Regions from separate parts of the Brevibacillus sp. NL20B1 genome, predicted to be linked through region 2. Evidence: predicted binding sites of a transcription regulator. Region 2 holds the regulator's gene; each other region holds the start of a gene.
What was found. Region 2 encodes LexA, which represses DNA repair genes until DNA is damaged. Its sites were predicted from a motif close to CGAACATATGTTCG; they were not measured.
Positions count from the first base shown of each region.

Region 1 (3,947 bases), on a different contig from region 2:
CGGGAAAGCGAACACCACCTTGTCTGCCTCCAGGAACTGATTCAGATACTTGTTCACCAGATCGGCTGCCTTCTGTTCTTCTGCGGTCAGTTCCATGCCTTGGCCGGATTTGTACATGGCGTTGATTTTCGTCACGTCGTAGTAAGGCAGGTTTTCCGCAAACAGGTCCAGTTCCACTACCTCGTCGTTCGGATGGGATTCTTTGTAGCTATCCAGAAACGCGTGGTACAGCTTCACGCTGACGGATTGTTCAATGGGACGGTTGTTGGCTTTCACAAACAGAACTTTGCTCATGCGGTTTCTCCTTTCATTTTGTAAGTCAATAACCTTTGTTTTGTAAATCTTGATTTCAAGATTATTATCTCTCCGCTGTTTTGTCAAGGTCTTTATTGGCTGCGGGCAGCAGGCATTTTCTAAAATCGTTCCTGCGCGGCCCTCCCCAGCTTTTTCAGCAGCGCGATCGCCTGCTGTTTTTCCTCGGCGGTAAGGCCGCTCACAGCCTTTTCGATCGCTTCCTTGTGGGACGGAAAAATATCAGCCAAAAACTGTTTGCCCTGGTCGGTCAGCTCCGCGTAAATGACGCGCCGATCCTCTGCACAGGGCTTGCGTACCAGCAGCTTCTTTTTTTCTAGTTTATCCACAACGTAGGTAATGTTTCCGCTGGAGATCAGGATTTTTTCGCCGATTTGCTGCAACGGTTGGGGGCCTTTATGAAACAGGACTTCCAGGACGCCAAATTCTGTCGGGTTCAATCCATGGCGGCGGATGTCGCGGTTGACATGGGCCGTGACCCAGTTGTAGGAACGGGACAGCGCAATCAGGAGCTCAAGTGACTCGTTTCGCTGCTGCGTATCTGTCATAAAGGATGGCCCTCCTTTTTGTTTTGATGTTTAATATCTCTAATTTGAGATAATGGTACACGAGAGGGGATTGTCTTGTCAATTAGCCGAGCTGACAGGTGATAGCGGCATGAAAGGCGACACCCCCTGGTGCTTGCGATGCGAGCGGGCAGAGGGTGCCGGCAGTACGGCCTAGTATTCCACTTTGGTGACTTCCTCCAGCGGGCCCAGCGGATTTTCCTTTGCTTCCCGCAGTTCTTTATCCAGCAGTTTTTCGTGGCTTTCGTCGGACAGGTCAAAGAAAAAATACTCGTCTTCGCGGTTTTGCTTTTCTCGTTGATCAGCCAATTGAGATCCCACCTGTTTTTCGCTTAGTGTGCGCGAAACAGGGCGGCTCATGCAGCTTGTCTCGGTATGCCTGTCCCATGCCGGGAGCAATCCCGATGCGCGCCGAAGATTGGTTGCGGGGCGGCAGGCGCGTTTCTTGTCTGGGGAAAGGGGCGTGTGTTTTTTCTTCTCAAACATTTGTTTATGTGATAAACTTTTGTTTAGAAAGAGAATGTGATAAGAAACAGGGAATGATGTCGGAAGAAAGGAGGAGGGGCGTGGACAAGGAACAGCTCATCCTGCGCTACATTCGTGAAAATCCGTTTATCAGCCAGCAGGAGCTGGCCGACAAGATCGGCATTTCCCGCTCGGCGGTGGCCGGGTACATCGCCCAGCTCACCAAACGGGGCGAGATCAAGGGACGTGCCTATGTGCTGCGCGACGAAGGGCGGATCGTCTGCATCGGCGGAGCCAACCTGGACCGGAAGGCGCGCGGGAAGCAAAAAGTGCGGCTGCATTCGTCCAATCCGGTGGCCATCACCGAGTCGTGCGGTGGTGTTGCGCGCAACATCGCCGAAAACCTGGGGCGGCTGGGCACAAGCGTCACGCTGATCAGCTGCGTCGGTGAAGACAAAGAGGGCGAATGGATTTTGCAGGAGACGAAAAGACACGGCGTGGACGTCAGCCAGGTATGGCGGCTGCCGGCCCAACGCACGGGCACCTACACCGCGCTTCTGGACATCGACGGGGAGATGGTGGTCTCGCTGGCCAACATGGACATCTACGACGCGCTTACCCCGGAGATGTTTGCAGACAAGTGGTCCCATATCGCGGCAGCGCGGGCCGTTTTTCTCGATACCAATCTGCCGGCGGATTGCCTGGCGTACATCATCCAGCGCTGCAAACAGGAAAACATCCCGCTGTATATCGATCCGGTCTCTTCCGCGAAAGCGAAGAAACTGCCGGAGAGACTGGACGGCGTGGACGCGATCCTGCCCAATCGGGAAGAGGCGGAACTGCTGGCCGGCATGTCAATCACGTCGATCGAGGAGTGCGCCGAGGCGTGCCGTCAGATCCGGGAGCGGGGCGTCAAGCGGGTGGTCGTCACGCTGGGCGAGCAAGGCGTGTACTATCAATCGGCGGAGCAGGCGGAGCACCTGGCCCCGTATCCGACAGAGGTGGTGGATGTCACCGGCGCGGGCGACGCATTTGCCTCCGGACTTTTATACGGCATCGTCAACAATGAACCATTCGGACAAGCCTGCCGCCTCGGATTGGCCGCATCCGCCCTGACCCTGCAGACGGAGCAGTCGGTCTCGCCGCTGCTGCAGCCGGAACAGCTCGCACAAACAGTAAGCCAATATGAAAAGGAGCGATAATCCATGAAACAATATCTCACCTGCACGGAAGAAGTGCGTCACGCGCTGGAGAACAACCAGCCGGTCGTGGCGCTGGAGACGACGATCATCTCACACGGCATGCCGTACCCGCAAAACATCGAAATGGCCAAAGAAGTGGAGCGCATCATCCGCGACAACGGCGCCGTGCCGGCCACCATCGGGATCATGAACGGAAAAATCAAGATCGGGCTGACCGAGGCCGAACTGGAGGAATTCGCCACCAACAAATCGGTGGAAAAAGTAAGCCGCCGCGACTTTCCGTACATTCTGGCGAGCGGCAAAATCGGCGCCACCACTGTAGCCGCTACGATGATCGCCGCGCAGTTGGCCGGCATCCGCGTGTTTGCCACCGGCGGCATCGGCGGGGTGCACCGCGAAGGGGAGATCACCTGGGACGTGTCCGCTGACCTGACCGAACTGGCCCAAACCAACGTGGCCGTCGTCTGCGCCGGAGCCAAGTCGATTCTCGACCTGGGCCGCACGCTGGAATACCTGGAGACGCAAGGTGTGCCGGTGGTCGGCTACCGCACGGTCGAGTTCCCGTCCTTCTTTGCCCGCGAGAGCGGCTTTGGTGTCGATTTCCGCCTGGACACGCCGGAGGAAGTGGCGACGCTGATGGACACCAAGTGGCAGTTGGGACTGAACGGCGGTCTGGTCATCGCCAATCCGGTGCCGGAAGCGGATGCGCTGAATCACCGCGAGATCGAAGCCGTCATCCAGCAAGCGCTGGCGGAAGCCAAGGAAAAGGGCATCACCGGAAAGCAAGTGACACCATTCCTGCTCGACCGGGTCAAACAGTTGACGGCCGGCAAGAGCCTGCAGACCAACATCGCTCTGGTGAAACACAACGCGGAAGTGGCGGCGAAGATTGCCGTCGCCTATCACGCCAAGAAAAACTGAAACGGCCCGCAATAACAGCGGCCGCCATTGTGCGCTGTCCAAAAACGGACGGCGCCTTTTTTTGGCAGAAGATGTTAGCGCAAGTGCTTGATATACCCACCCGGGGTATTATATAATGGGCATGTAATAAACAGGAGCCTTGGAGGGAATACTACCAAAAATATACCCCTCATGGGTATCTTGATGCGGAGGAAGACGCGATGAGCGCGAAAATAAAAGAAGCGACGGTTTCGATTTCCGGCATGACCTGCGCGGCGTGCGCGGCCCGGATCGAAAAAGGGCTGCACAAATTGCCCGGGGTGCTGGAGGCAAACGTCAACCTGGCCATGGAGACAGCCACCGTGGAATACGACGCGGGGCAGGTCGGCGTGGACGACCTGATCCGTCAGGTGGAAAAGCTGGGGTATCAAGCGGCTGCCAAGGACGATCAGACTGATGCGGAGACGGTTGACCGCCGGGCGGAGGAAATCGACCGGCAAAC
Region 1 is NZ_JAGTPT010000020.1:10,431-14,377, forward strand. Features, by position in the region: gene KDN35_RS13970 (FMN-dependent NADH-azoreductase) at 1-294, opposite strand, end outside; gene KDN35_RS13975 (MarR family winged helix-turn-helix transcriptional regulator) at 414-860, opposite strand; gene KDN35_RS13980 (hypothetical protein) at 1,032-1,187, opposite strand; gene KDN35_RS13985 (carbohydrate kinase) at 1,445-2,545, shown strand; gene KDN35_RS13990 (pseudouridine-5'-phosphate glycosidase) at 2,549-3,466, shown strand; partial or broken gene KDN35_RS13995 (heavy metal translocating P-type ATPase) at 3,622-3,947, shown strand, end outside.
Region 1: KDN35_RS13985 (carbohydrate kinase) is a predicted target of LexA. The motif match lies at 1,358-1,371, and genes of this name have one in related genera.

Region 2 (3,947 bases):
GAATTTTTTCGACATCATCGTATCCTGGTAGTTGTAGATCAGGTAGGAGAGGCGGTGCAGCGCGATGGTGGTCTTCCCGCTCCCGGCCACCCCCTGGACGACGATGGGACGGTCTTTGTCCGCCCGAATGATGTCGTTTTGTTCGGACTGGATGGTCGCCACGATGTCCTTCAGCCGACTGTCGTTGGTCTGGTTGAGATTGGCGGCGAGGAACTCATCGATATACCCTTCCTCGAGAAACTCGTCGGGATGGCCGATACCCCGGCGGATCGTCTCCTTGACCGCCCCGTCGTAGATGCCGGTAATCTTTCCCTTCTCAATCGCAAAGTTGCGCTTCAGGCGAACTTCTCCACGGACGATGCCCTTGTCGGTCCGGTAGAAGGCGTCCTTGCTTTCGCCGCTGTAGTACAGGCTGGCAATCGGAGCCCGCCAGTCCACGACCAGCGCATCAAACGTATCGCTGCGGACAATGCCGCGCTTGCCGATATAGACGATGTCCAGTTCGTATGTCTCATCCTTGAGAAAGTCCACCCGGCCGAAGTAAGGTTTGTCTTTCCCCTGGTCTTCCAGATACCGCAGTTCCTTGGCCTTTTTGTACCCGACCACCTGCTTCACGTAGTCGTCGGTCACTTCCCTTACTTCCTCGCGCAGTATCTCGATCTCCCGTTCAATGGCGGACACCGTTTCATCCAGCCGCTTTTGTTCCTGTTCGTAATCGGGATGCCGAATCGTCACGTCCATCCTCCCTTCGCTTCAATCGCGCTGGCGTCAGCCCACATGCCGGCCCAGCCAGACTCCGGCTCCGCAGGCCAACAGCCCAATGCCGACGCTGAGCAGCACGTACGCCAATCCGCGTCCAATGTTCCCGTCGCCAAAAAAGGTGATGACCTCCAGAGAAAAGGTAGAAAAGGTCGTAAAGCCGCCCAACAGCCCGGTGGTAAAAAGCAGGTACAGCTCCGGCGGGAGAAACCCCCGCTCCTTTCCCCAGGCGTACAAAAGACCGATGCAAAACGAGCCGACAACATTGGCTCCCCACGTACCTGCCGGCCAGCCCGGCTGATTCAGCACCAGGCCCAATCCATACCGCACGATTGATCCGACAGCGCCCCCCACTGCCACAGCAAGCCACGACATGCGCATTCCTCCCTGTTCGCTCCGTTTCGTCGTAGAAAAAGACATCCAAGCGAAGCGCGTGGATGCCTTTTTGTGCCAGTACACGTTATCTTAATGTTTGGGACCGTTGTCCTCAAGATCTTCCACATAGCGGATCGATTCCAGGTTAGCCCGCAGGGACGCCTTGACAGCGTCGATGTACTTGCGCCGCAGTGCCTGCTGCTCCTGTTTTTCATCGTCGGTCAGGCCTTGTTCGCGGGATTTCTTGGCCAACTCGTTGATCCGTTTGATTTCCGCGTCGGTTACCACAGCCTCTCCCCCTACTCTCTGTAATGCCGCTCTATTATAACACATCGGCGGCACAACGCAAGCGAAAGGATATACACTGGCCTGCCCCGCTGTCTTGGCTGCCGTCTACTCTCCGACGGGAACAGCCAAGCGCTGTCCGGGGTATATGTCGGAGTTGTCCAGTCGGTTCATCTTTTTGATCGCGTACACCAGTTCGCGCACCTCCATGTCGGCTTCGTCCTGGTGCTCAACGGCAATTTTCCACAAGCTGTCACCCTTCTGAACGGTCACTACCTTCACAGGCACGATCGACGACGACTCCGATGCGAACACAAGTTCTGTCAGGAAGTAAAAAAAGAGAGAGAATACCACGAAAAAGATCAATGCCCCACCGCGTCTCACACCAGTGCGGCTATGGCGCTCCTGTTTTTTGGTGAAACGGTTGTGTGCGGATACAGCATGCATGATACCATCCCCCTGCAAACATACGTTCTATATTCTTGTTTTCATCATAATGCGAACATGTGTTTTGTGTCAAGCGAAATCGAACTAACGTTTGTCGAACGCAAGATCCCATGGTACAATATAGAAAACATGTTCGAGAAAACAGGGGTGTGGTCCATGTCCAAGCTATCCAGCAGACAACAAGCCATTATCGATTTCATTCGCAAGGAAGTCCGCGACAAGGGATATCCGCCGTCCGTTCGTGAAATTGGCGAGGCCGTCGGGTTGGCCTCCAGCTCCACCGTCCACGGTCACCTGGCCCGTCTGGAAAAGAAAGGATTGATCCGGCGCGACCCCACCAAGCCGCGCGCGATTGAGCTGTTGACCGATGGCGACCGCTATCAGGATGACTATGAAGTATCCGTCGTGCGAGTGCCCGTCATCGGGAAGGTAACGGCCGGGCAGCCCATTACGGCCGTGGAACACGTGGAGGATTACTTCCCCCTGCCGGAACACATTGTCACCTCGGACAAGGTGTACATGCTTCGCGTGTCGGGTGACAGTATGATCGAGGCAGGCATCCTCGACGGCGACTACGTCATCGTGCGCCAGCAAAACGTGGCCAACAACGGCGACATTGTCGTGGCGATGACCGATGAGGACGAAGCCACCGTCAAGCGGTTCTTCAAGGAGAAAAACCACTTCCGCCTGCAGCCGGAGAATTCCACGATGGAGCCGATCATCCTGGACTCGGTCACCATTCTGGGAAAAGTCATCGGAGTGTACCGGTTGATTCACTAGGAAAACGAATAGCCCGTATCTTTCCCGACCATCGTCGAAAGATACGGGCTCGTTTTTTCTATGGCGCTGTCAGACCGGCACGATCCGGTGCAGGAATTGCATCTCGCCCCCTTGGAGCATGATCTACAGGGCGGCGATGAAAAACCAGATGATCATCACGATTTGCAGGACGACCTTGACGACTGCGCTGCCGAGAAATCCGACGAGCGATCCCACCCCCGCCTTAATCGCCCGTTCAAACGGCTGGTTGGATACGAACAGCTCTACCAACACCACAAACAAAAACGGCAGGATCAGCATCCCGAACGGCGGGAACAGGAAAATCCCGAGAAAGATACCGACCGCCGCTGCAATCGACGACCACTTGGAACCGCCGTACCGCTTCACGAAGTACATGTTGGTCAGCAAATCGGCGCCGTACAGCAGCACACTCAGCACCACCATCCCCCACCAGAACGACGCCGGCAGCCCGGCCCCCGGTTCGGCGAGGACAAAGTGGTACAGCAAAAACCCGGCCCAAAGCAAAATCGTATCCGGCAAAACCGGAAGAAAAATACCGGCGATGCTTGCGACAAACAACGCCACGATGACAATCCACAGCAGTATTTCCATCGGGCACACTCCTTTCTCTTAGGATATACGGATTACCTCGCCAATCGTTGCATCCTTCTATATATTCTCGTCCACATTTTTGCAGAAGCCAGCCAGGCTGCAAAATTACACGGCCCCATGCGGTTCCATTTCATATTCACATCCGTGCTGGAAAGCAAGCGGATTACTGGTTTATCACTGCCTGGATTCGTTTTTCACATGACTCATCTTGGTCAGTATGCACGTATCAGTAAAAATAAACAGATTTTTCTTTTTCCATAAATCATAATAATTGACATATTTTATCATTATGGTTAATGTATTCTTTGGAATACGTCTGTAAGTGTACGGTCGATTAATACTTAGGAGGTACAAAAGTAATATGGAAGACGATGATATAAGATGCGAACATTGCAAGAAACTTTCTTTTTGGTGCGAAATCGAGCATTTGAGACCAAAGAAGTGCTCCATTCTCCGCGATGGAGAAATCTATTACATCTGTGAATATTGTATAGGCGAAATTGAAGTTTTAGGTGAAGGCGCTGAGGAAGTTGAATACTGGAATGAATGGGTGAAAAAGAAACGTTTGGAAAACGAACAATCATAACGCAGCCCCTGCCATGGGGCTGCTCAGACTGAAGACAAACGGTTCATTGAGTTAGCGTCCACAAAAAATGATCTCCAGGCCGAAAGGCCTGCCTATTCATCAA
Region 2 is NZ_JAGTPT010000009.1:107,440-111,386, forward strand. Features, by position in the region: gene KDN35_RS08430 (UvrD-helicase domain-containing protein) at 1-735, opposite strand, end outside; gene crcB (fluoride efflux transporter CrcB) at 769-1,134, opposite strand; gene KDN35_RS08440 (DUF896 domain-containing protein) at 1,225-1,422, opposite strand; gene yneA (cell division suppressor protein YneA) at 1,528-1,803, opposite strand; gene lexA (transcriptional repressor LexA) at 2,023-2,646, shown strand; gene KDN35_RS08455 (DUF456 domain-containing protein) at 2,770-3,258, opposite strand; gene KDN35_RS08460 (hypothetical protein) at 3,620-3,844, shown strand.

Region 3 (3,947 bases), on a different contig from region 2:
ACGCAAAAAGCGCATCTCTTTTTGACCAGTGATCCGGGCTACTTCCGTCTGTACCTTCTCCAGCTCTTCCCGGATGCGTTCGTTGGAAAGTTTCGTCATGTCGGGGTGGCTCCAGGAGTGGTTTCCGATCAGATGCCCTTCGGCTGCCATCCGTTTGATGAGGTCGGGCTGGTCTTTTACGTAATGTCCGGTCACGAAAAAGATGGCCGGCACCTTTTTGGCCTTGAGCGTGTCCAATATTTGCGCGGTGTAGCCGTTTTCGTACCCGTTGTCAAAGGTCAGATACAGTTCTTTTTTGGTCGTATCTCCCAAAAAGATAGCCCCGTGCTTCTCCACAACGGATTTGAATCCTTCCTGGTCAATGGAAGGAAGTTTGCCGTCCCTGCTCTTTTTAAAGCCAAAGTGGTACGCCGTATCGGGATGGGCAGCCGCATGCCCCAACACGATGGTTACGAGCAGCAAGACAGCGGACAAAATGGTAAGGCGCTTCATGGTAACCTGCCCTCCTTTGTGACAATAGGCTTCCCTTTACCTAGCGATATTGTCCCATCAACGTTGGCAAGTTATGTGCCTGCCGCGACCAGGCACTTTTGGAAAAAATAGGTTGGCGACCCACACAAAGCGGCCTTTCCCTGCCACATGGAGCGGGAAGGCCGTATGTGCTCAGGCCTCCTCCCAGGGGACGGGACGGGGGGCCGGAATGGGATATTGTTCGGAGCGATCGGGCATTTCGGCTCGGGTCTTGTCTATGGAACCGACCGGAATCCTGTCTTCCACTTCAAAAATGGCCATGGCTCTCTCTTTTTGATCGGGCATGCAGCACTCACCTCCGTATGTTTCCATTCACTAGGATGGTTGCGGGCCAGATTTTGATGCAAGGAAAAAAGAGCGATATACTGAATGGAGAATGGGGTGATTTCCATGAAGCAGTCTTCTCTGTGCCCGAAGTTTGAAAAAGCCATGCATCTGCTGAGCAAACGCTGGACAGGGCTGATCCTGCACCAGCTTCTTTTGGGACCGCAGCGTTTTTGTTCAATTGAAGAGGCGCTTCCGATCAGCGGCAGGCTTTTGTCGGAACGGCTGAAGGATCTGGAGAAGGAAGGACTGGTGCATCGGGAAGTCTATACGGATTCCGCTCCGGTGAGGGTGGAATATTCGCTTACGGATAAAGGACGCGCACTGGAACCGATCATCAAAGGCATCGAGAAATGGGCACAAGAGTGGATCGAACTGGATCAGAAAACAGTCAACTGAACGGACTTACGAACAAAGCGCCGGACATTGTGTACGGCGCTGATTTGCTTGGAAAGGACCGCATCGTTCAATGCGAGGCCGTTCCCTGCAAGGGACTGTTTCGGACGTGCTTCGGCTGCGCCGCGCATCTCAAGCCGGACGCGGGCCCCTGCCGTGGAGGCGGGCGACGAACTGGCGGTGCAGGCGTTCGCTGATGATGCGGCGGCGAATCTGAGCGAGCCGCTTTTCCGCCAGCTGCCGGGTTACGCCAAACTCCTGGGCCAGCAAGCAGGCCGGATGAGTCTGGCAGTCGGTCAGTCTCAACCTGGATACCATGAAAAACGGCAGGGCCGCGTAAAGTTGAAACTGCGAAGCCTGGGCCTCCTGCAGGTCGCGGAACGATTTTCTCATCTCCAGCTGTTTCCCGGTATGTCCGCGCAATATATGCCCCAGCTCATGAAAAAACTGCTCACGCTGGATTGGCCGGGGCAGGGCGGAATTGATCGTGATGCAGCGATAGCCGCCGGCTTCGTACCGCATCGATGGACAAGGACGGTACACAAGCTCAATGCCGAGGGCTTCGGCGACCGTTTCCTCGCGCAAATCTCCCGCATGTCGCATCCCCAGTCTGGCATAAAAAGCGCCCACCCATTTTTCCAGTTCCGTTTGTTTGTAATCGCGGAGCATGTGCATTCCTCCTTTGCAAGAAACAGAACATATGTTCGGTATTGTGCGAAAAGAAAACGCCGTGCACGGGACAGTGTTTGGTAAGACACGTCCTGCCCCTGCCGGTCATGGTTTGTCCGACTGTCGGGCTTTCCACCGCAAATAGTCGATGTGCTTTTTCACTTCTTCAATCTCGGATGGGCTCAATCCCTCCAAGTCAAAGAACGAAATATGCTCCTCCGGATTTTTCCGGGTTCCCCATGAGGGCGTCGGGTCATTCGTCTTGCCGAGAAGGAAATCGGCGGAGACGTTGAACACATCGGCAACTTTCGAGAGCAGATGGTTGTCCACACTCTTTTTCTCACCCGACTCAATCCGTGAGAGCACCGTGTTGTGAATTTGCAGTTTTTCGGCCAATTGGATTTGGGACCACCGCTTTTGTTCCCGGAGCCATTTGATCCGTTGACCGACTGTTGACATCATTCGTCACAACCTTTCCGCTATGGCAATAATTATTCTAACAATTTTCCATAACGGAAAACACAATTTTTGTTAATTTAACAAAGAACGTGTTGACTTTGTGAAAATTGAAACGGTATTATAATGGTTAAAGATTTGCTAATTTGGCAAATAAAGGGGGATGCTGATTGAACAAAGTCAATCTGGGATTCATCGCAAGGCGACGGCTCGAAACGGGAATCACGTTGCAGGACATGGCGGAATCACTGGGCTTCAAGAACGCGTCTACCTATCTGAAATACGAAAAGGGCGAGTACGACTTCAAGGCGAATCACCTGCCGGTGTTGGCCAGAAAGCTGAAATGCGAACTGCGCGACTTGTTTCAGTGCTTGATTTTGCTGATATGACAAATACAGAGACAAACAGATCACAGAGCGATATGGCAAGAGATCGGTCAGGGGGGAAAGAGGTGGAAGTCCGGGAAGCCAACATGCGGCAGTTGGAAATCTGGAAAAGGACACTGGCATACGAGCTAGCGATGATGGAGCCCCAAAGCGTTTCTGCCTGTCAGGATTTCCTTCGTCGCTTGGAGTCGTTTGAGCGGGAACTGCAAAGGGAGAGCGACGCGGCACTGACCGCCCCGATTGCCGGGCAGGTGCCGTGAGAAAAAGCGGTTTCCCCAAACGGACGAGCCCACGGGGGAAACCGCTTCGTTGTGCTGTCTGGCGTTACCGCAGGACCGATGCGGCCATCCGCACATAGGTATGCCGTTTTCCGCGCACGGCGATGGAGTAGTGCATGATGTTTTCCGGGATAGCGATGCCATTGTAACCGGCGTCGCCGATGTGATACAGATCGGCCCCGGCCATTTTGCTGTTCAGCGCGATCTGGCGAATGGTCGCCTCGTCTGCCCCTTCCTGACTGGTGCCGGTGGCCAATAGGGCCAATGCGCCGTGGCGGTGGGCCAGATCGACCATGGATTTGGCCGCATCAAGCGTGATGCCGGGAATTGTGCCGGGCGAGGGGAGCAGGATGATGTCCGCCCCTGCTTCGATAAACTGGACAATCGTCTGCTCTTCTATCAAATTGCCACCGGCTTCATCTGCTACGCCAGCGCCGTGCATTTTCCCGGCCATGATCAAGGCGTCTTTGCCCATGACTTCACGGGCGGTGCGGATCGCCTGCCTGATTTCCCGGTTGGTCACTCCGGTCTTGGGGTTGCCGGTCAGGCAGAGGAAGTCAAAACCGAGCCGTTTTGCCTCGACAAAGGTTTCCGCCGAGGCCAGCCGCCCTGGGGGCAGGGGGAGCAGTTGTTCTGCCGCTCTGGCCTGTGGGTCGACTGGTTCCAGGTTGAGGCCGACGGGCCGTCCGATGAGCCGTTTCAACTCATGTACCGTCTCATCGGGCGCAGCGGTCAGTCCTTCCACGTGCGGCTGAAACACGTCAAAGAGATTGAGCAGGATCATGTCGGCACCAAAAGCGGCGGCCAATTCTGCATTGGTAACACTGGGGTAGAGTGGGGAGACGGAGGAGATCACTTCGGCTACCAGCACTCGCCCTTCAGAGGCCTTGATTGCCCGCTTTACATC
Region 3 is NZ_JAGTPT010000011.1:111,934-115,880, reverse strand. Features, by position in the region: gene pdaA (delta-lactam-biosynthetic de-N-acetylase) at 1-492, opposite strand, end outside; gene KDN35_RS09840 (hypothetical protein) at 664-816, opposite strand; gene KDN35_RS09835 (winged helix-turn-helix transcriptional regulator) at 922-1,254, shown strand; gene KDN35_RS09830 (ImmA/IrrE family metallo-endopeptidase) at 1,384-1,920, opposite strand; gene KDN35_RS09825 (helix-turn-helix domain-containing protein) at 2,026-2,382, opposite strand; gene KDN35_RS09820 (helix-turn-helix domain-containing protein) at 2,547-2,765, shown strand; gene KDN35_RS09815 (hypothetical protein) at 2,828-3,022, shown strand; gene KDN35_RS09810 (DUF7916 family protein) at 3,087-3,947, opposite strand, start outside.
Region 3: KDN35_RS09830 (ImmA/IrrE family metallo-endopeptidase) is a predicted target of LexA. The motif match lies at 1,945-1,958, and genes of this name have one in related genera.

Region 4 (3,947 bases), on a different contig from region 2:
CGGCAGGTTGATCCCGGCAGCGTCTCTTCGCTGAATCATTTTGGCGAGACCATCCAGGTACTGGATTTGGACGGAAGGCTGGTCGGTTTTGAAATCGGGCAGAAGGTATGGCTCAATGTCCACGTTGACACCGTCAAATCGTTCGTCGGGAGCAGAGGAGAGGTTGTAGTTGATCACGCCTTCCATCGCGCGGACGGCGAACTCGTGGTAGCGGCTGTAAGCGCCCAGGTAGGGCGGGATCGTTCCGCCTGCGATGGTCGCGTGCACCTTGTATCCTTTGGAGTGGGCCCAGGAGATGAACGCCCGCACCTTGTCCGGATCTTCCTGCATCACATGCTTTCCGTGCAGTTGGTCGATGCCGAGGTAAAACGTCGTGACGGGGTCCGAGTCGAAGGTGGCCGTGTCCTGTGCCAGGGCGTCCAGCACCTCCTTGGAGCCGTCGTTGTAAAACAGGTTGTACGACGCCTTTTCCCAGATCCACATGGCCCTATCCTGCGGTTCTAACGTAACGGGTTCGGGTTGGGCGCAGCCAAGGCGGACGTATGTGGTCAGGCTGGTGCCGACATTTCCCCGGCTGTCACGCGCCCGTGCTTCGATCCAGCTGGTGTTGGAAGCCCCGGCCGGCGGATTCCAAAGGTACTTGTAACGGCCTTTTGAGCCGTCTGCCTTGGCCTTCAGCCATTTTCCTCCGTTGATTCTCACTTCCACGGATGAGATCGGGTTTTTTGCCTTCACGGAGATTTGGATCATCACTGGCCCGTTCACATGTGTGCCATCTGCAGGGCTGTTGATGGTGACGACCGGTTTGTTGGCCTCGGGGTTATTCACGTACAATGTGACAAATGGCGACCAGACCCCGTAGCGGGTCCTCGCGTCCCAGCCTCTCACGGCGATCTCGATCGGGCCGTCGTACGGGCTGGTGTCGAGGTCGTAGTACCACGTGCCGGAACCGTCTCCGTCAGGATCGTTCATGTAAACGTCTTCCAGTGTCTCGGCATTGATCACGAGCTTTAGCTCGTACGATCGTGATAGGTAAGGGTGCGTCCTCGCCTGCGCGGGTAGCGCATCGTGTGGAACCCCTTTTCCCCCACGTCACACCGTGCGTGCGGCTTTCACCGCACACGGCGTTCCGCCATGTTCTCCCCAGCGGAGTGCATGGCTATGCCCCTTCGCTCCACAGGCATTACCCTGCTTCCTCGCTACTACGGGCTGCTGTCCTTCGGATTCAACGGCCATTTCCTGCCGTTTCGAAGCATCGCGGTTTGCCCCGCTTGGCATCTTCGTCCGAAGTTCCGACGTTCCCTGTACCCTAGCCTTGCATCTGCTGCCGTAGCCCTCCTCTCTGACCCGTCAGCCGTTCGCCCGCCCGCAGTCGGAGGACGGGGGAACTCCATTCCCTTACCGGAGTGGAACAGAAGGAACGAGGACGAAATTCCTTCCGCGACTGCCCCGCGGTATTGCGGGGAGGAGGGGACCGCGATATCCCCGCCGGACGGGTCGTTCTTCCGAGGATTCGTGCCAACGCCGAAGCGTTCTCCTGGGCATAGCAGCTTTATGGCCCCCCGGCATCTTTTACCTAAGCAAAGACGCCGCACTTCACCGAGCTTCATACGCGTCCGCGGCAAATCGGCCGCGCATGTCGGAGGATTAGGCAGGAATGCCGACTTTCATTCCGGGCGGGCACTTCCCCCGCCGAATCGGGTACAGAGTTAGACTCCCTAAATCGGGGAGCCCCCTGGTTTTGCCACCTATTTCTAAGTGGATTGTTCAGGAACGTCGCGCACCGTCCACGTATGTGCCGGACACCCGGATCGTTCCTCCCATGATTTGTTCTTTGTTCTCGTGCGAGTCGATCGTGATTGAGGCTTCGGCATGAGCGGGAGGAGGAGCGCTAAAAACGGGAAACAAGGCCAACAGCGAAACGAGAAAAAAACGGGCGAAAGGAGGCAAGCCTGCGGTCAACCTGATGTGTCGCATCGTCATGTCAACTCCTTTCTGGATGTACTGCGCGACCAAGGACGGGCCAAAGCCTTGATCGTTTACAACATTGTAATGTTTCCAAACGATTTTCAGTACGGCTTTTCACGTCTCTTTTGCGAGTGAAATTCCCGTTTGTCTCGTTTGTCCGGCAAGGAGCGAAGGACGCGGCTTGCTGCAGCGTGGGGGCATTCGAGATCGGACCCGCATGCCGGATCGTGTCGCCTGGGGCGAAGGGTTCCGTCCCGCGCCGCCCGCCGCCTGCTCCTGGCGCCCCTTTTACAGCCGAGTGGACCGAAGCTGTCCTCTTGGCTTCCTGCTTATCGGGATTCTCTGCCCGTCGCCGTCCTCCCTGCCGTTCGGCAGTTAGTGGGGGAAAAATTACCAGCGCCTTTTTTGCATGCAGGGAGTATAAAAGCGAACGTGTGTTTGCTATACTAAGAACAGAAGATAGGAACAAATGTTCTTGTTGGGGGATGAACATCATGACCAAGGACCGGATCATCTTCCTGGCTGACATGCAGAGCTTTTACGCCAGTATTGAAAAGGCGGCCCAGCCACAGCTGCGGGACAAACCGATCGTCGTGGCCGGCGATCCCGAACGGCGCAGCGGTGTGGTTTTGGCCGCCTGTCCCATTGCCAAGTCATACGGCGTCACCACGGCAGAGGCGCTGTGGCAGGCACAGCAAAAGTGCCGGCATCTGGTGGTCGTTCGTCCGCGGATGGAGACGTACCTGCGCGTCTCCGTGCAGATTACCCGCATCTTTGAGTCGTTTACCGATCTGGTGGAGCCGTATTCCATCGACGAGCAGTTTCTGGACGTGACAGGAAGCGTCCGGCTGTTCGGTGACCCCTGGCGGATCGCCGAGGAAATCCGCCGCCGCGTCCGGCTGGAGACCGGGATTAACGCCCGGATCGGCATCGGGGAGAACAAGGTGCTGGCCAAGATGGCCTGTGACAACTTCGCCAAAAAACGGGAAGAGGGGATCTTTTGGCTGAAGCGGGAAGAGCTGGCCGACACGCTTTGGAAGCTGCCGATCGAAAAGCTGTTCGGGGTGGGCTCGCGGATGAAGCGTCACTTTCACCGCATGGGAATCTACCAGATCGGGCAGCTCGCCCGCATGTCTCCGGCAGTGCTCGCCCGCCGCTGGGGCGTAAACGGCGAGGTGCTCTGGCGCACGGCTCACGGTCTGGACAATTCGCCGGTGTCGCCTCAGACCCACGAGACGCAAAAGGGCATCGGCCATCACATGACGCTGCCGCGCGACTATCACACCGCAGCCGAGATCAAGGTGGTGCTTCTGGAGTTGTGCGAGGAGGTATGCCGCCGGGCGCGGAGCAAGCGGCTGATGGGATCGGTCGTCTCGGTCGGATGCCGCGGGGCCGATTTTGATGCTCCTGCCGGCTTTGGGCGGCAGTTGAAGCTGCCGGAGCCGACCCATGACGCGATGACGCTGTACGAAGCGGCCTGCCGCCTGTTCGACCGGCACTGGACGCAGACGCCGGTGCGCAGCGTCGGTGTCAGCCTGGATCAATTGGTGCCTGACAATGTAGTGCAGCTCAACCTGTTTACCGACACACACAGGCAGCGTTCGCTCGCCCGGGCCATGGACGACATCCGCGCCCGCTACGGACAGGATGCCATTTTGCGGGCGGTTTCCCTGCTGGGAGCGGGGCAGGCGCGGGAGCGTGCCCGCAAGATCGGGGGACACTACAAGTGATGGAGCGGGACGGGCAGGCGGCAAAGGGAGAGCAGGAGCTGTTGCGCCTGTACATCCTGTTCGGGCTGCTGTTTCGCGCGGTCATGGCGGATTGGGAGCGGATGCGGCAGGTTCCCTTGAAGCTGTCGTACCACTGGCTTTTCGAGGAACTGTCCCGCTGGGCGGAGCGGCAGCATCACAGACTGCGCCGCCATTTGCGGCAGCGGGGATGCGTCCTGCTGAGCGCCCGCCGGGAGCAAGGCGTCTACG
Region 4 is NZ_JAGTPT010000001.1:214,960-218,906, forward strand. Features, by position in the region: gene KDN35_RS01110 (cadherin-like beta sandwich domain-containing protein) at 1-972, opposite strand, end outside; gene KDN35_RS01115 (hypothetical protein) at 1,768-1,977, opposite strand; gene KDN35_RS01120 (hypothetical protein) at 2,150-2,347, shown strand; gene KDN35_RS01125 (DNA polymerase IV) at 2,463-3,698, shown strand; gene KDN35_RS01130 (YhjD family protein) at 3,698-3,947, shown strand, end outside.
Region 4: KDN35_RS01125 (DNA polymerase IV) is a predicted target of LexA. The motif match lies at 2,396-2,409, and genes of this name have one in related genera.